Regions from separate parts of the Modestobacter sp. NPDC049651 genome, predicted to be linked through region 3. Evidence: riboswitches for the same ligand, from Rfam matches in the RefSeq annotation. Region 3 holds a riboswitch; each other region holds the start of a gene.
The links. Region 3 has a riboswitch for cyclic di-AMP ahead of AB0J00_RS01585 (C40 family peptidase). Riboswitches for the same ligand answer to the same signal wherever they lie in the genome.
Positions count from the first base shown of each region.

Region 1: another riboswitch for cyclic di-AMP. It lies ahead of AB0J00_RS21850 (transglycosylase family protein); the one in region 3 lies ahead of AB0J00_RS01585 (C40 family peptidase).
Region 2: another riboswitch for cyclic di-AMP. It lies ahead of AB0J00_RS08245 (transglycosylase SLT domain-containing protein); the one in region 3 lies ahead of AB0J00_RS01585 (C40 family peptidase).

Region 1 covers NZ_JBFAOG010000029.1:6,019-9,214, forward strand. Annotated here, with positions in the region: gene treY (malto-oligosyltrehalose synthase) at 1-1,226, shown strand, start outside; cyclic di-AMP (ydaO/yuaA leader) riboswitch at 1,548-1,704, shown strand; gene AB0J00_RS21850 (transglycosylase family protein) at 1,710-2,402, shown strand; gene treZ (malto-oligosyltrehalose trehalohydrolase) at 2,563-3,196, shown strand, end outside.
Region 2 covers NZ_JBFAOG010000004.1:182,032-185,227, forward strand. Annotated here, with positions in the region: gene AB0J00_RS08235 (universal stress protein) at 1-491, shown strand, start outside; gene AB0J00_RS08240 (50S ribosomal protein L11 methyltransferase) at 525-1,181, shown strand; cyclic di-AMP (ydaO/yuaA leader) riboswitch at 1,343-1,498, shown strand; gene AB0J00_RS08245 (transglycosylase SLT domain-containing protein) at 1,796-2,671, shown strand; gene AB0J00_RS08250 (YceI family protein) at 2,817-3,196, shown strand, end outside.
Region 3 covers NZ_JBFAOG010000001.1:300,171-303,366, forward strand. Annotated here, with positions in the region: gene AB0J00_RS01575 (serine hydrolase domain-containing protein) at 1-111, opposite strand, end outside; gene AB0J00_RS01580 (DUF3817 domain-containing protein) at 125-466, opposite strand; gene AB0J00_RS01585 (C40 family peptidase) at 593-1,723, opposite strand; cyclic di-AMP (ydaO/yuaA leader) riboswitch at 1,740-1,897, opposite strand; gene AB0J00_RS01590 (hypothetical protein) at 2,075-2,620, shown strand; gene AB0J00_RS01595 (GNAT family N-acetyltransferase) at 2,625-3,080, shown strand; gene AB0J00_RS01600 (NAD(P)/FAD-dependent oxidoreductase) at 3,077-3,196, shown strand, end outside.

The DNA of each region.
Region 1 (3,196 bases), on a different contig from region 3:
GCCTGGCCGAGCTGCTGGCGTCGTTCCCGGTCTACCGCAGCTACCTGCCCGACGGCCGCTCGTACCTGGACGAGACGGTCACCGCGGTGAAGGAGCGGCGGCCGGACCTCACCGCAGCGGTCGAGGCGCTGCACCCGCTGCTCGGCCAGGCCGGCTCGGAGCTGGCCACCCGGTTCGAGCAGACCTCGGGGCCGGTGATGGCCAAGGGCGTCGAGGACAGCGCCTACTACCGCTGGGCGCGGTTCGTGGCGCTCAACGAGGTGGGCGGCGACCCGGCGCGGTTCGGCTCGACGGTGGCGGAGTTCCACGAGGCGCAGCAGCGCCGCGCGGAGCGCCGTCCGGAGTCGATGACGACGCTGTCGACGCACGACACCAAGCGCAGCGAGGACGTGCGCGCCCGGCTGGCCGTGCTCGCCGAGCTGCCGACCGAGTGGGCGACGCTGGTGCGCGGCTGGGTCGACCGGCACCCGCTGGCCGACCGGTCGCTGGCGCACCTGGTGTGGCAGAACCTGGTGGGCGCCTGGCCGCTGTCGCGGGAGCGCGCGCACGCGTACGTGGAGAAGGCGGCGCGCGAGGCGGGCACCTCGACCACCTGGACCAACCCGGTGCAGGAGTTCGAGGACCAGCTGCACGCGCTGGTGGACGCCGCGTACGACGACCCCACCACGCACGCGGAGATCGAGGAGTTCGTCGCCCGGATCGCGCCGTTCGGGTGGTCGAACTCGCTGGCGCAGAAGCTGCTGCAGCTGACGATGCCCGGCGTCCCGGACGTCTACCAGGGCACCGAGCTGTGGGACTTCTCGCTGGTCGACCCGGACAACCGCCGCCCGGTCGACTACGACCGGCGCCGGGAGCTGCTCACGCGGCTCGACGGCGGCTGGGTGCCGCCGGTCGACGAGACGGGCGCGGCGAAGTTGCTGGTCGTCTCCCGCACGCTGCGGCACCGGCGGGACCACCCGGAGGCGTTCGCCGGCTACACGCCGGTCGAGGCCACCGGGACGGCGGCCGACTCTGTCGTGGCGTTCGACCGGGGCGGGGTGGTGACCGTCGCGACCCGCCGTCCGGTGCACGTGTCCGCGGGCGGTTGGGGTGACACCGCGATCGCGCTGCCGACCGGCGCGTGGCGCGACCTGCTCACCGGCACGCGGGTGGTCGCGGACGCGGACGGCGTCCGGACCGCCGAGCTGCTGGACCGGTTGCCGGTGGCGCTGCTCGTGCGCGCCTGACCTGACGCCCGCCGGATCCGAGGGGCGGCTGCCGACGACGGCAGCCGCCCCTCGGTCGTCCGTCCCCCCTGGTCGTCCGTCCCCCCGGGCGGTAGCGCACCGGAGGTCCTTGAATCGTCATGTCGACTCGTCGACACAGCGTCACGTCACATCGACGCACTGCCGAACTGGGGTCGGCGTGTCACAAGAAGGTCACGCCGACGCGCCGTCGTACTGCGACACACCGTTCGACCGTTGGCACTTCCTCACCTAGCGTTCCCCTCGCGTTCGGGCCTTCCTGGCCGAGCGCGGCGCCGGACCGCCAAACCCCGTCCACCGGCGACCTCAACCAGACCCTTTCCGGACGGGGGCGGGGGACCCACTTCCGACGCGCCGCCCAGCTGCGCCGCGCGTCTACGGGGTGAAGCCGCAGATCTGCGGCCGGGCACCGATCGCCCGAACCCGACAGCTCACCTCGCCGGCGGTGATCGGAGGAACCCACGCATGTCCAAGCACTCTGCGCCTCGTCACGCCCGCGCCCGTCGCGTCCTCCGCGGCGGCGCGGTCACCGTCGGGGCCGCCGCGGTCGGCCTCGGTGCCACCATCGGCGTCGGCACGACCGCGGCCTCGGCCGCTGAGCACGACTGGTCGGGTGTCGCCCAGTGCGAGTCCGGCGGCAACTGGAGCATCAACACCGGCAACGGGTACTACGGCGGTCTGCAGTTCTCGCAGAGCACCTGGGCCGGTTACGGCGGCACCGCGTACGCGGCGCGCGCCGACCTGGCCTCGCCGGCCCAGCAGATCGCGGTCGCCGAGAAGGTCCTGGCCGGCCAGGGCATCGGCGCCTGGCCCGTCTGCGGCAAGAAGCTGACCGGTGGCACCACCGCCGCGGCCGCTGCCGCCCCCGCGCCGAAGGCCGCCCCGGCCCCGGCTCCGGCCCCGAAGGCCGCGCCCGCCCCCCAGGCGGCGCCGGCTCCGAAGGCCGCCCCGGTCCAGGAGCGGCAGCCGGCCGCCAGCCGCGCCACCCGCCAGGCCCCGGCCGCTGCGGCGACCGGCAGCTACACGGTCCAGTCGGGTGACACCCTGGGCAAGATCGCTGCCAAGAACGGCACCTCGTGGCAGTCGCTCTACGCCAAGAACCGCGGCGTCGTCAGCAACCCCAACCTGATCTACGTGGGTCAGCTGCTCGCGGTCTGACCGCACCGCACGACCACCGGAACGGCCGGGCACCTGAGCACAGGGTGCCCGGCCGTTCGGCGTCCCAGGGTTGGCGGCCCGCCGGGCGGGCATGATCGGTCCGCTCCCCAGCCCGGTTCCGCTCATCCGACCCACCCCACCGCCCACGGAGGTCCTCCCCATGCCCGAGCCCGTCGAGTTCTCCGTCTGGGCCCCGTTGCCCGAGCGGGTCCGCCTGCAACTCGACGGGCAGGTGCACGACATGGAGCGGGACGACGAGGGCTGGTGGCGGGTCACCGTGCCGGCCGAGCCGGAGAGCGACTACGGCTTCCTGCTCGACGACAACGAGACGCCGCGGCCCGACCCGCGCTCGCGGCGCCAGCCGGACGGCGTCCACGGCCTGTCGCGGCGGTTCGACCCGTCGGCGTACGCGTGCAACGACCGCCCGTGGACCGGCCGGCCGCTGGCCGGCGGCGTCGTCTACGAGCTGCACATCGGCACGTTCACGCCCGAGGGCACGCTGGACGCCGCCATCGACCGGCTCGGGCACCTGGTCGACCTGGGCGTCGACTTCGTGGAGCTGCTGCCGGTCAACGCGTTCAACGGCACGCACAACTGGGGCTACGACGGCGTCGGGTGGTACGCCGTCCAGGAGACCTACGGCGGGCCGGCGGCCTACCAGCGGTTCGTCGACGCCTGCCACCAGCGCGGCCTCGGCGTCCTCCAGGACGTCGTCTACAACCACCTCGGGCCGTCGGGGAACTACCTGCCGGAGTTCTTCCCGATCTTCGCCGAGGGCGGGGCGAACACCTGGG
Region 2 (3,196 bases), on a different contig from region 3:
CGTCCGCCGCCGGCGTCCGCACCGAGCTGCGGGTCGACGGCGGCGTGGTGGTCGGGCACGACGGCTCCGCCTGCGCCCGCGAGGCGCTGCGGTGGGCCGCCGGTCTGGCCGCCCGCGGCGGGTGGGCGCTGCACGTCGTCCGCGCCTGGCGGATGACCACCGCCCCCCGCCCGGCGAGCTGGGCGCCGGGCTACGTGCCGCCGCTGCCGGACTACGAGGAGGCCGTGCGGCAGGAGCTCGCCGCGCACGTCACCGAGGCGCTGGGCGCCGACCCCGGCTGCGAGGTGCACACCTGGGCGGTGCACGCGCCGCCCACCCGCGCCCTGCTGTCCGCCTCGGTGGGTGCCGACCTGCTCGTCGTCGGCGCCCGGGGCCGCGGCGGGTTCGCCGGGCTGGTGCTCGGCTCGGTCAGCGACCAGCTGGTGCACCACGCCGACTGCCCGGTCACGGTCATCCGCCCCGGCCACGGCCGGCCGGTCGCGGCCCGCTGACCCCGGCGGGAGCGGGCGCGGGAGACTGACCCCGTGCCCGCTCCCCGCGTCGTCCCGCCGGACTTCATCCGCGCCCACACCCGGCTCGACCGCTCCCCGGTCGTGCCCGAGGTGCAGCTGCACGTGGCCGACGACGTCGTCGCGCTGTGGGAGGCGATGGAGACCGAGGCGGGGGGCGCCGGTGAGGCGCCGCCGTTCTGGGCCGCGCCGTGGCCCGGCGGGGTCGCGCTGGCCCGCCACGTGCTCGACCACCCCGACCTGGTGGCCGGCCGGCCGGTGCTGGACCTCGGCGCCGGCAGCGGCCTGGTCGCCGTCGCCGCCCGGCTGGCCGGCTCCGGTCCGGTGGTCGCCAGCGACGTCGACCCGTACTCGCACACCGCCGTCCCGCTCAACGCCGAGGTGAACGGGGTCACCGGCATCACCGTGGCCGGGGACGTGCTGGACGACGAGCCGCCGGCGGGCACGGTCGTCCTCGCCGGGGACGTCTGCTACGACCGGGACATGACCGCCCGGGTGCTGCCCTGGCTGTTCGCGGCCTGGACCCGCGGCTCGACCGTGCTGCTGGGTGACCCGGGCCGGGCGTACGCGCCGGAGGGCCTGGTGGAGGTCGCCGCCTACGACGTCCCGGACACCGAGGGTGGCGCGGGCGCCGGGCTGGTCCGCCGGACGGCGGTCCTCCGGCTGCCGTGACCGGCGCCACCGGACCGCCGCCCGGGTAGCACAGGAGTGACGGGTGGGACCACGTTCGGCACGTCACCACGAAATTGAAGGTTCAGCATTGTCACGCGCGGGTAACGGCGCATAGGTTGGGGGCATCCGGTCGGACGTTGGTCCCCCACCCGGGGGAGCCCGCCCGGATGCCGCCGAGTCGCTGCGTGCAGCGAGCCGGGGACCCACCGCAGCACTGGGGTGAATCGCCTCCGCGGGCCACGTGCCCGCCCGGAGGGGTAGGGCTTCTTCCCGCCCGAACCCGTCAGCTAACTCGGTAGGCGGCCACGGAAGGAACGGAGAGCCGCCGCATGGCGCGCCCACGCGCACGCATCGCAGCACCCCGCAGCACCCCGCAGGACACCGCTGTCCGCTCGACCGGGTCCGCCCTGTCGCCCGCCGCGTTCTCGCCCGGCCCGGAGCGACGCACCGCCTGACCCGGGCCACCGGCCGCGCACCCCGCCCGTCCTGACCAGGACGCCGAGCCGGGGCCGCTCCGCCGGTCGCCGCACCCCCACCGACACGCCCCGGTCGCTGGACGCTGCCCGCGAGGCACCGCCGTCCGCACCGGCCCCGCACCCCGGAGCAGACCACCCATGCCCAGCACCACCCTGACCGACCGCACCGCGGACGACGCGGCGCTCTCCGTCGACGAGCCCGCCACCGACGTCCTCCCCGTCGCCACCGGCAGCACCCGGTCCGGCCGCGGCCGGCACCGCCCCCCGGTCCGCCGCCCGGGCCTGTACCTGACCGCCGCGTCGGCGGGCGCGCTCGTCGTCGCGATCGTCGCCGGCGGCGAGCAGACCGCGACCGCCGGCACCGACAGCCCGCAGGTCAGCGTCGCCAGCCAGCTGTCCGCCGTCGGCTCCCCGCTGGAGGACGGCCGGCTGAGCGAGCGGCTCGGCCACGAGGTCGCCAACCGCAGCGAGCGCGAGGCCGCCCAGTCCGCCGCGGTGCAGGCCCAGGCCGCCGCCGACCAGGCCGCCCGCGACGCCCAGGCCCGCGCCGAGGAGGAGGCCCGCGCCAAGGCCGAGGCCGAGGCGAAGGCAGCCGCCGAGGCGAAGGCCGCCGCGGACGCGAAGGCCGCCGCGGACGCCGAGGCCGCCGCCCAGGCCAAGGCCGCCGCGGACGCGAAGGCCGCCGCCTCGGCGAAGGCCGCGCCGGCCGCCGCGCCCGCCGCCCGTGGCTCGTTCCAGGACTACGCGCTGGGCAAGCTCGGCGGTGACAAGACCCAGTTCTCCTGCCTCGAGAACCTCTGGGGCAAGGAGAGCGGCTGGAACCCCAACGCGCAGAACCCCAGCAGCACCGCCTACGGCATCCCGCAGTTCCTCAACTCGACCTGGGCCAGCACCGGCATCGCCAAGACCTCCGACGGCTACCGGCAGATCGACGCCGGGCTGATCTACATCGACAGCCGGTACGGCTCGCCGTGCGGCGCGTGGAGCCACTCGAAGTCCACCGGCTGGTACTGAGCGGACCCAGGCTGCGGCCCGGACGGCGGTTGCCGTCCGGGCCGCAGCCGTGCACGGAGCGGGGCCGGGGGACCACCCAGGTGACCGCAGCGGCCGCATCGGGCAGGATTGCCGGGTTGGACCTTTCGGAAGAGGAGCGTTGACCGTGGCCAAGCACCGGGCGCCGGAGGGCGCCGCCACCGACTTCGACGCTGCCACCAGCGCCCTGCCCGACGTGAGCGGTGACTACACCGTCGACGTCACGCACACCCGCATCGGCATCCGCGCCCGGCACGCCATGGTCACCACCGTCCGCGGCGCGTTCACCGACTTCGCCGGTGAGGCGCACCTGGACGCCGCCGTGCCGGGCAACAGCAGCGTGTCGCTGCGGATCAAGGCCGCCAGCATCGACACCGGGGTCGCCGACCGGGACGCGCACCTCCGCTCGCCGGACTTCTTCGACGTGGAGACCTACCCGGAGATCACCTTCCGGTCCACCTCCGTCGCGCAGGTCGACGACGAGGTCTACCGGGTCACCGGCGACCT
Region 3 (3,196 bases):
GCCGTCCCGGACGACGCCGGCGACCAGGCTGGGCGCACGTCCGTCGCGCTGCGCCCGGGCGGTGCGGGCGAGCAGCGTGCGTGCGGTGGACGGCAGCAGCGGTTCGGTCACACCCGGACCGTAGTCAGGCGGCGGGGACCACCGCTGCGTGCGGCAGGCGGCCGGTGCGGCCGGCCCAGCGCTCGAACCAGACGGTGCAGAACGGCGGCACCGAGGCCACCAGGGCGACGAACGCGGTGGCCGGCGTCCAGCGGAGCACCCGCCAGGCGAGGAACGTGACCAGCACGTAGGCGACGAACACGCCGCCGTGCACCGGTCCGAACACCTGGACGCCGACCTCGGAGGTGCGCAGCACCCACTTGACGAACATGCCGCCGAGGAGCAGGAGCCAGGACACCGCCTCGGCGACCGCGACGACGCGGAACAGCCGGGCGACGGAGACGGGATCGGTCAGTCGGGTGGCCACGACCGGGCACAACGAGCGGCCGGGCCCGGGGTCTCCCGGGTGTGACCGACGTCCCGGCCCCGGACGCGCCGGAGCCCCGGTCACCCGAAGGTGACCGGGGCTCCGGACCGAGGACGGGGTCCTTCGTCAGCCGAGGCGGCGCATCGCGGTGATGCTGCCCATCACGTCGATGGACGCGACCTTGACGACGTCACCGGACGTCGGGGCGTGCACCATCTGGCCGTTGCCGATGTAGATGCCGATGTGGCTGACCGGCGAGTAGAAGGCGATCAGGTCGCCCGGCTGCAGGTCGGCCCGGCTGACGGCCCGGCCCAGCTTGGCCTGGCCGGCGCTGGAGTGCGGCAGCGAGATGCCGGCGGCGGCGTAGGCGTACTGCACCAGACCCGAGCAGTCGAACGAGCCCGGACCGGAGGCGGCCCACACGTACGGCTTGCCCTGCTGGGCGAGCGCGGTGCTGACGGCGACCTGGGCGGCCCCGCCGGCCGGCGCAGCAGCGGCCGGCGCCGGGGCAGCGGCGGCAGCCGGGGCGGCGGCCTTCGCGGCCTTCGCGGCCGGGGCGGCGGCAGCGCGGGCCGGAGCCGCAGCCGGAGCAGCGGCGGCCTGCGCGGCGGCAGCGGCCTGGGCCGCGGCGGCGCGCTCGCGGTCGGCGCGGTCGGCCTCGGCGACGAGCCGGTCCTTCTGCGCCTGGAAGTCGGCGATCTGCGCCTGCAGGTCCTTCTGCTTGGCGGTCACGTCGTCGAGCTGCTGCTGCGCGCTCTTCGCGGCCTCGACCGCGTCGGCCTTGGCCTGGTCGGCCTCGGCGTCGGCGTCCTGGGCGGCGCTGAGGATGCCGGTGTTGTGCTGGGCGATCGTGTCGAGCGTGCCGAGGCGGTCCATCAGCTCGTCGGCGGAACCGCTGGTCAGCATGGCCTGCAGCGAGCCCAGCTTGTTGCCGGTGTAGGCGCTGCGGGCGACCTCGCGGACCTTCTCGCGGGCGTCGGCGACGGCGGCCTCGGCTGCGTCGGCCTGCGCCGCGGTGTCCTGCTCGGCCTGCTGCGAGGCGGCGAGCTGGTCGCGGGCGGAGTTGAACTCCTCGGTGACGACCTCGAGCTCGTGGCCCTTCTGGTCGATGAGGGCCTGGGCCTCGGCCGGGGAGGACGGGGCCGCGGAGGCCGGCAGCGGCGCGACGGCCACGGCGCCGGCAGCGACGACCAGGGAGACGATCAGCCGGCGACCGGTCAGGAGTCGACGACGGGCAGGCTGGTGCGAACTCGCCATGTTCGGCGGGTGTGTCCTTTCTTCCACCTGCCGCCTACCGAGTTAGCTGACGGGTTCGGGTGGGAAGTCACCCGGCTGCAGACCCTGGAGAGGGTCCGCAGCTTCACCCCAGTGCTGCGGTGGGTCCCCGGTCCGCCGGACCCGCGAGCGCCTCCGATGAGGCGATGCGGACGCCGGCAGTTCGGCGGCGGTCCAGCCGGTCGTCACCCGGGAGGGGTGACGGAACGACCCGTCCGGACCGCGGTCGACCATAGGGGCGTTATGTGCTCGTGACAAACCCCTGCGTCGAATTTGTGGAGAAACTCCTGGCGTGTGCGTCGACACGCTCACGGTCGGTGACAGGCTCGCCGGGTGCGTGAGCTCGGGCGGCGGGAGTTCTGCCTCGTGCTGCTGCGCCGGATGGCCGACACGCGACCTGACCTGGTCGCCTCCGCGCTCCCGCGGCTGGGTGCCGACCGGGCCGCGGCGCGCGCCGCGCACGCCCGCTGGCAGGCGCTCGCTCACTCTCCGCGAGGGCCGCAGGGTGTCGCACGTCGCACCGCCGTGCTGGGCCCGCCGGAGGTGCTCGAGCGGCGTCCGTTCGGCGACCTGGAGCTCGCGGTGCACCGGTGGCCGCTGCCGCTGTGGCCGCACCTGCGGTGGGAGGTCGTGGCCGCGCCCGGCGGTGAGGTGCTGCGCGAGCAGCTGGTCCGCGCGCCCGGTTCGCCGGTGACCCCGGCCCGCCCCGGGGACCTGCGCGTGTGGGAGCACGTGGTCGAGGACGTCGCGGTGCTGCCGGGGGCGGTGGAGGTCGACCCCGGCACCGCGCCGCGCTGGGAGGTGCACCTGCCCGGCGGGGTGCGCGCCCGCTTCGTCTGGGGGCTGCTGCAGCAGGTGGACCCCGGACCGCGAGACTGAGCGGGTGCCCACCCTGCGCGCCACCACCTGGGACGACCCGGTCGTCGCGGCGCTGAGCGCCGCCCAGCAGGAGGAGGTGCGGGCCCGCTACGACGGCAAGTCGGAGCCGGGGGTGCCCCCGTCGGCCGACGACGTCGCGGTCGTGCTGGTCGCGCACGACGACGACGGGACGCCGGTCGGCTGCGGGGCGCTGCGGCCGCTGGAGCCCGGCGCGGCCGAGGTCAAGCGCATGTACGTCGTCCCCGCGGCGCGCGGCCGGGGCGTCTCCCGGCTGGTGCTGCGCGGCCTGGAGGACGAGGCGCGCCGGCGCGGGTGGGGCACGCTGCGGCTGGAGACCGGGCCGCGGCAGCCGGAGGCGATCGCGCTGTACACCTCCGCCGGGTACCGGCCGGTCGAGGCGTTCGGGCACTACGCGGGGCTCGACGACGACTCGCTGTTCTTCGCCCGGGAGCTGGTGTGACCACCCAGGCGCACTACGACGCGGTGGTCGTCGGCGGCGGCCACAACGGGCTGGTCGCGGCCGCCTACCTGGCGCGGGCCGGCTGGTCGGTGCTGGTGCTCGAGCGGCTGCCCGTG